DNA from 4 places in the Streptomyces sp. NPDC094143 genome. Region 1 is predicted to be linked to each of the others. Evidence: riboswitches for the same ligand, from Rfam matches in the RefSeq annotation. Region 1 holds a riboswitch; each other region holds the start of a gene.

Region 1 (3,200 bases):
TCACCCCGATCGCGAAGTGACACGCCCTCAGCTTTGTGATCTTCATGTGATCTGCACGGCATGAACTTGTGACAAGTGATCGTGTGCCGATACGTTCACCCATCAGCGCGGCCGGGGACCCCTGCGCCGCGTGGGTCACTGCTGTCTCGCGAAAGGTCTCCGCATGCTCTCCGGGAACGGTCGGCACCGCCGCCCCCGCCAGGCTCCGGCACTCCTCGTTGCGGCCGGAGTGACCGGCTCCGCCATCGCGATCCCCCTCCTCGGGGCCTCCGGCGCCAGCGCGGCCGACGGCACGACCTGGGACCGGGTCGCGGACTGCGAGACGGGTGGTGCCTGGAGCCAGAACAGCGGCAACGGCTACTACGGCGGCCTCGCCCTGTCCCAGGAGGACTGGGAGAACCACGGTGGTCTGGACTACGCGCCGAGCGCCGACCTCGCCAGTCGCTCCCAGCAGATATCCGTGGCGGAGAGAATCCTCGCCGACCAGGGGGTCGGCGCATGGCGCACCTGCGGGCTGCTCTCCGGCCTCGAGCAGGGCGCGTCGGGAGAGACCGGGGAGTCCGGTTCGTCCGGTGAATCCGGTGAATCCGCTCCGGCAAACTCGTCCGGTCTGCTCGACTCGCTGGGATCGTCCGAGTCCCCTTCCTCTTCCTCTTCCTCGCCTTCCGCGTCCACGACGTCCCCGTCGCCTTCTCCGTCCGGCTCGGCGTCGCCTGACGGCTCATCGACTTCGCGGGACGATTCCGCCAAGTCCGACAAGTCGCCCGACTCCCGTCCTTCCGGCCGGACGTCGGACGGCTCGGCCTCGGCCACGCCCGGGGGTGCCGCCTCCGGCAACTCCCGGTCGGCCGGTGACGCTTCGGACCGCACGGACACCGGCTCCGGCCGTCACCGCGGCCCCAGTGCGGACGAGAGCGCCGACTCCGCGGGCGGCCGTGAGAGCGGTTCCTCGGGCCGGCACGCCTCGCGCGGCGACACGAGTGCCGGCGAGGCGTCCGAAGGCGCCTACATCGTGGGTGTCGGTGACAGTTCCTGGTCCATCGCCGACTCCCTCCCCGTCGACGGCGGATGGCAGGAGCCGGCCACGGGGGACGAGAAGACCGCCGACGACGCCGCGGACCCCGTTCAGCCCGGTCAGACGCTCACGGTGGAGGGCGAAGCGGACGAGGGGTAGCCCTTCGGGCAGTGCGGAAACGAGGGCCTAAGTCACCGCGAAACCGGGTGAGTTAGCGTCACGTTTCGCGCCGTATGTCCCGTATAAGTGCGGTGAGAGATAGATCTCAGAAGCCCTGATCGTCTTTGAAATTCCGCCGATCACCTGTCTACGGTCGTGACCGCTCGTCATCGCGAGCCCCGGCTGCCGCAACGCCGAATCCTGCCAGCGGCCGCACGGGAACAGTCGTCGCGTCAAGCGCCGTAGGCAGGAGCGGGGGACCCAAGGTAGGTGCCCGACCGGCCGGTTGGCCGGAAGGGCTTGGGGTGAAGCCGTGTCCCGCGAGGGACGCGGCCGGGCAACTCAACCGGCCCGAACCCGACAGCTCACCTCGCAGGCGTCGGTGAGGGGATCTCTCCATGCTGTTTTCCGGTAAGGGCACGCACCGCCGTCCGTCCAAGGCCACTCGCGCCATCGCCATCGCCGGTGTCACCGGTGCCGCCGTCGCCGCCCCGCTGATGGCGGCCGGCAACGCCTCCGCCGCCACCGCCTCCGAGTGGGAAGCCGTCGCCCAGTGCGAGTCCGGCGGCAACTGGTCCATCAACACCGGCAACGGCTACTACGGCGGTCTGCAGTTCTCCGCCTCCACCTGGGCCGGCTACGGCGGCACGAAGTACGCCTCCACCGCCGACCAGGCCACCAAGGCCCAGCAGATCGAGATCGCCGAGAAGGTCCTCGCGGGCCAGGGCAAGGGTGCCTGGCCGGTCTGCGGCAAGGGCCTGTCGAGCGCCGGCTACACCGGTGGCGGCTCCAGCGACTCCGGCAGCTCCTCGCAGAGCCAGGGCCAGAGCCAGAGCCAGAGCCAGCAGAGCACCGAGACCCGCGAGACCCAGCAGCCGGCCTCCCGCTCCGAGGAGCGCCCGGCCGCCAAGAAGACCGTCACCACCCCGACCGGCAAGAAGGTCAAGAAGGGCGACGGCGAGTACAAGGTCGTCAAGGGCGACACCCTGAGCACGATCGCGGCCGAGGAGAAGGTCAAGGGCGGCTGGGAGAAGCTCTTCCAGCTGAACAAGGACATCGTCGAGGACGCCAACCTCATCTACCCGGGCCAGCAGCTGCACCTGAAGTAGGCAGCGGCCCATCCCCGTCCCCACGGGCTCCCCGTCCCGGTGCGTCGTCCCCCGTACGCACCGGGGCGGGGTTTTTTCGGCAACCGGCTTTGTTCCGTTCGGAAACAATTTACTCTCGGTTCTGTCCATGGGGTGGGCGACCCGGTGGCCGATCGCCCGGAGCCGGTTAGGCTCATGTCGCGAGCCACCGGCCCGCACCTCGCCGGGTCCACGCGACCCGCGTACCCGCGTCACATCAAGAAGGAGATGCTCGTGCCGTCCATCGACGTCGTCGTAGCCCGGGAAATCCTGGACTCCCGAGGCAACCCCACGGTCGAGGTCGAGGTCGGCCTCGACGACGGCAGCACCGGCCGTGCCGCCGTCCCGTCCGGCGCCTCCACGGGCGCCTTCGAGGCCATCGAGCTCCGCGACGGCGACTCGAACCGCTACCTCGGCAAGGGTGTGGAGAAGGCCGTCCTCGCGGTCATCGAGCAGATCGGCCCGGAGCTGGTCGGCTATGACGCCACCGAGCAGCGCCTGATCGACCAGGCGATGTTCGACCTGGACGCCACCGACAACAAGGGCTCCCTCGGCGCCAACGCCATCCTCGGCGTCTCGCTCGCCGTCGCCCACGCCGCCTCCGAGGCCAGCGACCTGCCGCTGTTCCGCTACCTGGGCGGCCCGAACGCGCACCTGCTGCCGGTGCCGATGATGAACATCCTGAACGGCGGCTCGCACGCCGACTCCAACGTGGACATCCAGGAGTTCATGATCGCCCCGATCGGCGCGGAGTCCTTCTCCGAGGCCCTGCGCTGGGGCGCCGAGGTCTACCACACGCTGAAGAAGGTCCTGAAGAGCAAGGGCCTGGCCACCGGCCTCGGCGACGAGGGCGGCTTCGCCCCGAACCTCGGCTCCAACCGCGAGGCCCTCGACCTCAT
Region 2 (3,200 bases), on a different contig from region 1:
ACGGCGTACGCCACGGTCCCCAGCCAGGCCGCGCAGGCCGGGACGAGGGCGATGCGGGAGAGGACCTCGTACCCCGCCGAGTCGAGACCGACCGACAGGGTGCCGGTGGTCAGCGCGTAGGTCGCCCACAAGGTGGCAAATGGGGAGGGGCCGGGCATAGCGCCGATGCTAGAGAGCGGCGCGCGGGTTGTGAGAGGGGCACGCGCGCGTGCCCCGCAAAAACGCCGAGACCCCTCAGGCCGGCCGGACCACGCTGTGGATGGCCGACTCGCCGTCGTAGTAGACCGACTCCTCGCGCACGTACGTGCCCGGCTTCGGGGCGTGGATCATCATGCCGTTGCCGATGTAGATGCCGACGTGGGTGATGTCGTCGTAGAAGAACACCAGGTCCCCGGGTTGCGCACTGGACAGGGGGACGGTGGTGCCGGCGTCGACCTGGTCGTAGGTGGTGCGCGGCAGGCTCACCCCGGCGGCCTTCCACGCGGCCTGGGTGAGGCCGGAGCAGTCGTAGGAGCCGGGGCCGACGGCGCCCCACACGTACGGCTTGCCGATCTGGGCGCGGACGAAGGCGAGCGCCTTGCCGGCCTTGGTGGCGTACGAGGAGTCGGCCGGGGCTGTGGAGGTGGAGCCGGAGGCAGTGCCCGACGGGGTGCTGTCCTGCCGCTGGGCGGCCTCTTCCCGGGCCTTCTCCCGTGCGGCCTCCTCGCTGGCCTTTTCCTGTGCGGCCTGCTCGCGGGCCAGCTCGGCGGCCCTGCGGGCGGCCTCCTGCTGCTTCTCCTTCTCGATCGCCGCGAGCCGCGCCTTCTCCTCGGCGGTCAGCTGCGACAGCAGGTCGCGGGCGGCGGCGAGCTTCCGCTGGACGGTGGCCTTGGCCGTCTTCAGGTCGCTCTGCGACTCGGTGAGCGTCCGCAGGCTGTCGGTGGCCTCCTGGCGCTTGGTCATCGTCTCGGACTGCTGTGTGACGTAGTCGTCGACCGCGCCCTTCTGGCGGCCGGTCATCCGGTCCATCAGCTGAGCCTGGTCGAAGTAGTCCTGCGGGGTGTCCGCGAACAGGAACGTGGCGGTGTCCGGGGCGGCGGCGCCGGTGCGGTACTGGGCGGCGGCGAAGGAACCCAGCCTCTCCCGCGCCTCGTTGAGCTTCTCGGTGCGCTGGGCGACGTCGTCGAGGAGGGTGTCGACGCGCTTGCGCTGCTTCGCGGTCTTCTCCTTGACCGCGTTGTACTTGTCGGTCGCCGACTCGGCCTGGCGGTACAGGTCGTCGACCTTCTTCTCGACTTCCTCCAGGCTGGGCTTGCCGTCGGCCTCGGGGGCGGCGTTGGCCGACTGGGACAGCAGGGCCACGGAGGTGAGGGCCGCCGTTGCGAGGGCGGGGGTCCGTATGCCTGCCACGCGCGTGCCCGAAGGACGCGACTTACGGTGCGACGCCAAGGGAGGCGACTCCTTCCAAAGTTCCGCCTACCGGGTTAGCTGTCGGGTTCGGGCGGGTGGTTTCGGAAGGGTTGCCCTACGGCCTTCCCAGGGAGGGAGTCGGGCCGATTCACCCCAGGTTCTCGGTGGGTCCCCGGCTCCGGCTGCCGCTGCGGCACACCGGACTCGGCGGAGGCCGCGCGGCCCGGCGACGTTCGCCGGTGGGGGTCGTGCGGCCCGGTCGCACCGTAGCCAACTCGTGTGGTCCGTGTGAAGGTTGATGGGTGATATGCCCGATACATTTTCGTGACCTTATGCCGGAGCATCGCTGAGCGTGAGGGAGTGGAGGGCTTTGGTCACGAGTCGCCCGGGAATGCGCGAGGTGTCACACGAAGTGATCACGCCAATCCATGGAGCGACGACGGGCCGGTGGCCGGTCACGGAAGGCCCAGCTCCGCGGCGATGTTCTCAGGGCGGCGGCGGGCTGTCAGTGGGGCGTCCTAGACTCGGAGAGCGATGAGCAGCCTCTTTGACGACCACTTCCTGGCGAGTCTCCAGGCCCAGCGGGGCCCCGCGGACGAGCCCCCGCCGCCACCCGAGGACGATCACGTTCCGGAGTCGATCCCGGACGATCTGTTCGGCGGGAGGTTCGACGCGCCGCCGGAGCGGGACACCCACTACCGCGACGGCGCCCCGCGCCCGGTGATCGACTCCGCCGCGCTGCTGGACGGGCTGAACGACAACCAGCGTGCCGCGGTCGTCCACTCCGGCTCCCCGCTGCTCATCGTGGCCGGCGCCGGCTCCGGCAAGACCCGCGTGCTCACGCACCGCATCGCCCACCTGCTCGCCGAGCGGGACGTCCACCCGGGCCAGATCCTCGCGATCACGTTCACCAACAAGGCCGCGGGCGAGATGAAGGAGCGCGTCGAGCAGCTCGTCGGCCCCCGCGCGAACGCGATGTGGGTCATGACGTTCCACAGCGCCTGCGTGCGCATCCTCAGGCGCGAGAGCAAGCGCCTCGGCTTCACGTCCTCCTTCTCGATCTACGACGCCGCCGACTCCAAGCGCCTGATGGCCCTGGTCTGCCGCGACCTGGACCTCGACCCCAAGCGCTTCCCGCCCAAGTCCTTCAGCGCTAAGATCAGCAACCTGAAGAACGAGCTGATCGACGAGGAGGACTTCGCCGCCCAGGCCACCGACGGCTTCGAGAAGACCCTCGCCCAGGCCTACGCCCTCTACCAGTCGCGGCTGCGCGAGGCGAACGCCCTCGACTTCGACGACCTGATCATGACGACGGTCAACCTGCTGCGCGCCTTCCCGGACGTCGCCGAGCACTACCGCCGCCGCTTCCGGCACGTCCTGGTCGACGAGTACCAGGACACCAACCACGCGCAGTACGCCCTGGTCCGTGAGCTGGTCGGCACCTCCGAGCACCCCGTGGACGTACCGCCGGAGGCCGAGGTCCCGCCCGCCGAGCTGTGCGTCGTGGGCGACGCCGACCAGTCGATCTACGCCTTCCGCGGCGCGACGATCCGCAACATCCTCCAGTTCGAGGAGGACTACCCGAACGCGACGACGATCCTGCTGGAGCAGAACTACCGCTCCACGCAGACGATCCTCAGCGCCGCCAACGCGGTCATCGAACGCAACGAGTCCCGCCGCCCCAAGAACCTGTGGACCAACGCGGGCGCGGGCGCGCTGATCACCGGCTACGTCGCCGACACCGAGCACGACGAGGCCCAGTTCGTCGCCGACGAGATAGACCGCCTCACGGACGCCGGCGAGGCGAAGGC
Region 3 (3,200 bases), on a different contig from region 1:
TCACGGCCGTCCTGCGGTCCGGCCGTCTCCAGGATCTGGCCGGTCACCAGCCGCTCGAACGCCTCGGCCTGCACCCGTACCGCCTCCGGACCGAGGTCGGCCAGGATGTGCGAGGCGCGCGCGAAGAGGAAGTCGCCGGTGAGGACCGCGACGGAGTTGCCCCAGCGGGTGTTGGCGCTGTCCACCCCGCGGCGCACGGCGGCCTCGTCCATCACGTCGTCGTGGTACAGCGTGGCGAGGTGCGTCAGCTCCACGACGACGGCCGACGGCACGATGCCGGGTGCGTGCCGGTCGCCGAACTGGGCGGCGAGCATCACGAGCAGCGGCCGGAACCGCTTGCCGCCGGCCCGTACCAGGTGCTGGGCGGCCTCCGTGATGAAGGGCACCGCACTCTTGGTGGCCTCTAGCAGGCCTTCCTCGACAGCCGCCAGTCCGGCCTGGACATCGGCCTCCAGAGCCTGGTCCCGCACGCTCAGCCCGAATGGCCCGACGTCGGTCACGAGGGGTCTCCTGTCTGCTGGTGTCTGCCGGTGCTTACGCGGATTGTCGATAGGTCGCTGCCATCACTCGAGTCAGCGTATCCGGTCACGTTTCGATCACCGCCAGCGCCCATGGTTACAGGCCGGGTGGTATCCGATCACGACCGCAATGTTTTCGATCAGCCCATAAGAACAGAAATGTTCCGACTTACCGGGAATTCGCGACCTATGCGAGATTTGCGGCATTGGCGAAGCAAATTCCTCTTGCGGGACATTGCGCCCCGGGTCGCGATCAGTGAATTGAATCACTTCGACCCTTCCGCGGCACTGCCGGCGCATCGAGTGGTTACGCCTTTCACCGAAAGCGAGTTGAGGCTTGGCTCGCGCAAAGGATCAAGCGGCCCATTCCACCCTGACCAAGGTCAAACAGCACCTCGTGTGACTCCGGTGCTTGTTCCCGGCATGTGCTCTCGCATACGTTCCGGCCCAGTCCGGCGGACCGCCGAATCCTGCCGCCGCCCGGACTCCCCACACACACCGACTCACTCACGCAGGGCAGGAGCGGGGGACCCAGGTAAGTCGCCGGTCCGCACGACAGCGGAACGGCTCGGGGTGAAGCCGCGCACGACAGCAGCACGCCGTGTGCGGCCGGGCACCTCCCGGCCCGAACCCGACAGCTCACCTCGCAGGCGCCGGAGAGGAATATCGCCATGCCCGGACGAGGTAAGCACCGTCGCCCCGCAAGGAACCCGATCACCCGTGGTGTCGTCGCCGTCGGCACCGGTGGAGCGGCACTGACCCTGCCGCTCCTCGGCGCGACGCAGGCGAGCGCCGCGGAGCCCCAGAGCGCCCCGGCCGCGCTGACCGTGGCGCAGGCGGCCCAGCCCGCCAAGTCGCTCACGTACACCGTGGTCAAGGGCGACTCGCTCTACCGCATCGCCGAGAAGTACGACGTCTCCGGCGGCTGGAAGCGGCTGTACCAGGACAACCGCGCCGCCGTCGGTGACGACCCGAAGCTGATCCGCCCGGGTCTGAAGCTGAAGGTCGGGACCACCAAGGCCGTCGCCCCGAAGAAGGCGACGCAGTCGGCCACCCCGGCCAAGCCGGCCGGTGGCGTCACGCAGGCCACCCCGGCCGCCGCGAAGACCTACGCGAACAACCTCGACGGATGGATCCGCGAGGCGCTGGACATCATGGCCCAGAAGGGCATCCCGGGCTCGTACGACGGCATCTACCGCAACATCATGCGAGAGTCGTCGGGCAACCCGCAGGCGATCAACAACTGGGACTCGAACGCCGCCAAGGGCACCCCGTCCAAGGGCCTGCTCCAGGTCATCGACCCGACCTTCGCCGCCTACCACGTGCCCGGCACCCCCTACGACCCGTACGACCCGGTCGCCAACATCACGGCGGCCTGCAACTACGCGGCCGACCGCTACGGCTCGATCGACAACGTCAACGGTCCGTACTGAGCCGTCCCGCCCAGCAGTCGTTCGAGGACGACGGCGATGCCGTCGTCCTCGTTCGACAGCGTGATCTCGTCGGCCACGGCCTTGAGTTCGGGATGACCGTTGGCCATCGCGACGCCGTGCGCCGCCCAGTCGAACATCGGGATGTCGTTGGGCATGTCACCGAAGGCGATGGTGTCCGCGGGCCGCAGCCCCAGGTGCTCGGCGGCCAGCGCCAGCCCCGTCGCCTTGGTGACACCGCACGGCTGGAGCTCGACCGTGCCGGGCCCCGACATCGTCACCGTCGCCAGTGAACCCACCACCGAGCGGGCCGTCGCCGCCAGTTCGTCGTCCGACAGGCAGGGGTGGCGCAGCAGCACCTTGCTGATCGGCTCACCCCACAGCTCGTCGCGCCGGTCGACCCGCACCGCGGGCAGCGTCGGGTGCGGCATGAGATACCCCGGCTCGATGAGCGTGAGCCCGTCGACCCCGTCCTGGTCGACCGCCGCGTACACCTCCCCCACCTCGGCCTCGATCTTCCCGATGGCCGTCTCGGCCAGCTCCCGGTCCAGCGTGACGGACCACAGCATCCGGTTCGCGCCGGCGTCGTACACCTGCGCGCCCTGCCCGCACACCGCGAGCCCCGTGCACCCCAGGTCGTCCAGGAGCGGCCGCACTCTCGGCGCCGGGCGGCCCGTCACCACGAGGTGCTGGGCACCGGCGTCCGCCACCCGCGCGAGCACGGCGAGGGACCGGTCGGACAGGGTGTCGTCGCCGCGCAGCAGCGTCCCGTCCAGGTCGGTGGCGATGAGTGAATATGCGAGGGGTGCGGCCATGATCAGAGAATACGGACAACGCGCCCCTTCGTTTCATCGCGCGGCACACGCCGATTGCCCGGTTGAGGGCCTCTGCACCAGTTGGCAACAACATGGTCCGCTACCTACCCGAGAGGCCGCATCGAGCGGTACCTTCCAAGTGTCCAGCGGGACTTGATCGGGGGGTCGGGTTGAGCAGTGGGCGCATTCGCGTGGCCGGGCCCGGGGAGCTCGGCGAGGGGGAGAGGGAGCGCTGGCGCGCGCTGCGCGCCGCCTCGGAGGCACCGCGCAGCCCTTTCATGGAACCGGAGTTCACCGAGGCCGTCGGTCTGGTGAGGCCGCGGGCCCGGGTCGCGGTGGTCCACGAGGGCCCGGAGCCGGTCGGCTTCCTGCCCTATGAACGCGGCCCGTTGGGACAGGGCCGCGCCATCGGGCTCGGGGTCTCGGACGCGCAGGGC
Region 4 (3,200 bases), on a different contig from region 1:
CGCCGTCCTGGGCCTCGGCGCCCAGGGGGGCGAGGAGATCGTCCTCGCCTCCGACGCCGAGGGCGCGGACGCCGCCCTGGACCGGCTGGCGAAGCTGGTCTCCGAGGGTCTCGAGGAGCTTCCCGAAACCGTCTGAGTCGTACCAGCGGTTTTCCAGGGGTGAAGCCGCGCCGGCCTTCACGGCTGGCGCGGCTTCACTCATTTCCGGGGACCCGAGCGCCTTGAATTCACGACGGCGCACCGGATTACCGGGAAAAGGGCAGCACAATAAATCCCCCGCGGAACTCCACTCTTTGTATACGGCTTCCGTGTTAATGCCGCGGGCTCACCGTGTTTACGGGATGTTGCGGGTTCCTCACACGCTCACCGCGATCCCGCGGGGCGCCCAGGCGCAGGCGGTGCGCGGACGTCGCGCGCTCGGTGTGCAGCGCCGTGACCGCCCGCGCGCGCTCGCTGTCACCACGCGCCACCGCGTCCACGATCGCGCCGTGCTCGGCCCAGGACCCCGCCGGATCGGCCGGCGCCTCCACCGCGTACATCCAGGCGATCTTGTGGCGCAGCTGGGAGAGCACCGCGATCAGGGCGGGGCTGCCCGAGGCCTGGGCCAGCGTCTCGTGGAACCAGCCGCCCAGGGAGCGCAGGTCGTCGCTGGTGCCCCGGCGGGCGCGCTCCTGGCCCAGCCGGACCAGGCCGCGCAGGACCTTCAGATGGGCCTCGGTTCGGCGCTGGGCGGCTCGGGCGGCGCCGAGCGGCTCCAGCAGCGCGCGCATCTCCAGCAGGTCGGCCGCCTCCTGCTCGGTGGGTTCGGCCACGCACGCGCCCGCGTGCCGCCGGGTCACCACGAAGCCCTCGGCCTCCAGCGTGCGCAGGGCCTCCCGGACGGGGACGCGCGAGACGCCGTAGCGGCGCGCGAGGAGTTCCTCGGTGAGCCGGCTGCCGCGCTCGTGGACCCCCGCGACGATGTCGTCCCGGATAGCCGTGCACACCGAGTGCGCGGGAATACGCATGACCCGACCTCCGCTTAATCCCCGTGAAACGTCGACGAGTGACGTGTGTTCCGTGACTCTATTGCAATCAGCCCGAATTTCCGACGGCAGCCCGGAATCCATGCATATTTTTTGGACACGGGCTCCGGGAATGCCGAAAGGCCCCGGCTCGGTGAGCCGGGGCCTTTCGGATGCGGAGCGGGTGCGTCAGAGGTTCACGCCGTGCGAGCGGAGGTAGGCGAGGGGGTCTATGTCCGAGCCGTACTCGGGGCTCGTGCGCGCCTCGAAGTGCAGGTGCGGTCCGGTCACGTTGCCGGTCGCGCCGGACAGGCCGATCTGCTGGCCGGGGGTGACCTGCTGGCCCACCGAGACGCCGACGGAGGACAGGTGGCCGTACTGGGTGTACGTCCCGTCGTTCATCTTGATCAGGACCTGGTTGCCGTAGGCGCCGCCCCAGCCGGCCTCGACGACCGTGCCCGCGCCGACCGCGTGGACGGAGGTGCCGGTGGCGGCGTGGAAGTCGATGCCGGTGTGGCTGCCGGAGGACCAGACGGCGCCGCCTGCCTTGTAGCCGGTGGAGACGTAGGAGCCCGGGATCGGGGACACGTAGCTGTTGAGGCGCTTGCGCTCGGCCTCGCGGGCGGCGCGCTCCTCGGCCTCGCGGGCCTTCTCGGCGGCCTCCTTGGCCTTCTTCGCCGCCTCGGCGGCGCGCTCGCGCGCGGCCTGTTCGGCCTTCTCCTTGGCGGCGGCCTCTTCGGCCGCCTGCTTCTGCGCGACGGCCTGGGCATCGATCTGCTGGGCCACGGTGTCACCCATGGTGACGACCGGGGTGAGGCCGGTCTGCTCGACGGCCGGCTCGGAGGCGGCGAAGGCCGGGGCGGCCACGGTGCCGATCACACCGGTGGTGGCGAGAGCCGCGACGCCCGCCGCGCGGGCCGTGCCGCGCTGGATCCTGCTGGGACGGCGATGCTTGCCGGTGGCGCGTGTGAACGCCATGAAGTGGCTGGTCCTTTCCTTCCCTCTCGCCTACCGGGTTAGCTGACGGGTTCGGAGCAGGAAGGTCTCCTACGGACCCCCTCGCGACTCGCGCGGGCGTCCGATTCACCCCAGGGACTGCGGTTGGGTCCCCGGCTCCCCTGGCTCGCGCCGTACGGGGACTCGGCGATGGCTGTCCGGTGCCGCGGGTGCGGCGCACTGCCTGACGAACAGCCCGGAAGAAGCTAAACGGGGCCACTTTCAATTCCCAAACGGATCCGGCCTTTTGTAGCGCATCCCACAGGGCAGACAGGCAACTCCCGCCCCAATTCGGACATAAAGGGGCCCTGGTGCCTTGGAAGACGACCAGGGCCCCTCCTCGCGCGGGCCGCTACTCGGCGGCCACGACGGTGACCGCGCCGATGCCCAGGGCCTCCACCGGGGCCTTGATCTGCGCCGCGTCGCCCACGAGGACGGTCACCAGACGGTCCACGGGGAAGGCGCTGACGACCGCCGCCGTGGCCTCCACCGTGCCGGTCGCCGCCAACTCGCGGTACAGGGTGGCCTGGTAGTCGTCGGGCAGATGCTGCTCGACCTGGTCGGCCAGCGTGCTCGCGACGGCCGCGGCGGTCTCGTACTTCAGCGGAGCCACCCCGACCAGGTTCTGCACGGCGACGTCCCGCTCCGCGTCGGTCAGGCCCTCGGCGGCGAGGGTGCGCAGCACCGTCCACAAGTCCTGCAGGGCCGGACCGGTGTTGGGCGTGTCGACGGATCCGCTGATGGCGAGCATCGAGGCACCGGTCCCGTCCGGCGCGGACCGCAACACCTGGGCGAAGGAACGCACGCCGTAGGTGTAGCCCTTCTCCTCGCGCAGGACGCGGTCCAGGCGGGAGGTGAGGGTGCCGCCTAGGCAGTACGTGCCGAGCACCTGCGCGGGCCAGACGCGGTCGTGCCGGTCCGGGCCGATCCGGCCGATCAGCAGCTGCGTCTGGACGGCGCCCGGGCGGTCCACGATGACGACCCGGCCCGTGTCGTCGGCGGTCACCGGCGGCACCGGGCGCGGCTCGGCCGGGGAACCGGTCCAGGAGCCCAGGGTGTCGCCGAGCAGGGCGTCCAGGTCGATGCCCGTGTAGTCGCCGACCACCACGGCCGTGGCCGTGGCGGGACGGACGTGCTTCTCGTAGAAGGCGCGGACGGCCGCGGAGTCGATCGCGGTGACCGTCTCCTCGGTGCCCTGCC

What was found. A riboswitch is a leader RNA that binds a small molecule or an ion and turns the genes downstream of it on or off. The one in region 1 is predicted to bind cyclic di-AMP.
Region 2: linked by a shared signal. The riboswitch ahead of ABTZ58_RS15490 (C40 family peptidase) and the one ahead of ABTZ58_RS22190 (transglycosylase family protein) in region 1 are both predicted to bind cyclic di-AMP.
Region 3: linked by a shared signal. The riboswitch ahead of ABTZ58_RS26775 (transglycosylase SLT domain-containing protein) and the one ahead of ABTZ58_RS22190 (transglycosylase family protein) in region 1 are both predicted to bind cyclic di-AMP.
Region 4: linked by a shared signal. The riboswitch ahead of ABTZ58_RS24525 (M23 family metallopeptidase) and the one ahead of ABTZ58_RS22190 (transglycosylase family protein) in region 1 are both predicted to bind cyclic di-AMP.

Annotation. Positions count from the first base shown of each region.
Region 1 is NZ_JBEOTZ010000017.1:89,105-92,304, reverse strand. It holds gene ABTZ58_RS22200 (cytochrome P450 family protein) at 1-20, shown strand, start outside; gene ABTZ58_RS22195 (transglycosylase family protein) at 164-1,174, shown strand; cyclic di-AMP (ydaO/yuaA leader) riboswitch at 1,403-1,568, shown strand; gene ABTZ58_RS22190 (transglycosylase family protein) at 1,573-2,283, shown strand; gene eno (phosphopyruvate hydratase) at 2,536-3,200, shown strand, end outside.
Region 2 is NZ_JBEOTZ010000010.1:62,180-65,379, reverse strand. It holds gene ABTZ58_RS15495 (SLAC1 family transporter) at 1-158, opposite strand, end outside; gene ABTZ58_RS15490 (C40 family peptidase) at 235-1,428, opposite strand; cyclic di-AMP (ydaO/yuaA leader) riboswitch at 1,436-1,609, opposite strand; gene pcrA (DNA helicase PcrA) at 1,924-3,200, shown strand, end outside.
Region 3 is NZ_JBEOTZ010000023.1:125,451-128,650, reverse strand. It holds gene ABTZ58_RS26780 (polyprenyl synthetase family protein) at 1-500, opposite strand, end outside; cyclic di-AMP (ydaO/yuaA leader) riboswitch at 1,005-1,186, shown strand; gene ABTZ58_RS26775 (transglycosylase SLT domain-containing protein) at 1,190-1,951, shown strand; gene ABTZ58_RS26770 (HAD family hydrolase) at 1,915-2,763, opposite strand; gene ABTZ58_RS26765 (GNAT family N-acetyltransferase) at 2,934-3,200, shown strand, end outside.
Region 4 is NZ_JBEOTZ010000020.1:115,154-118,353, reverse strand. It holds gene ABTZ58_RS24535 (HPr family phosphocarrier protein) at 1-136, shown strand, start outside; gene ABTZ58_RS24530 (GntR family transcriptional regulator) at 312-1,007, opposite strand; gene ABTZ58_RS24525 (M23 family metallopeptidase) at 1,194-1,982, opposite strand; cyclic di-AMP (ydaO/yuaA leader) riboswitch at 1,995-2,160, opposite strand; gene ABTZ58_RS24520 (M16 family metallopeptidase) at 2,353-3,200, opposite strand, start outside.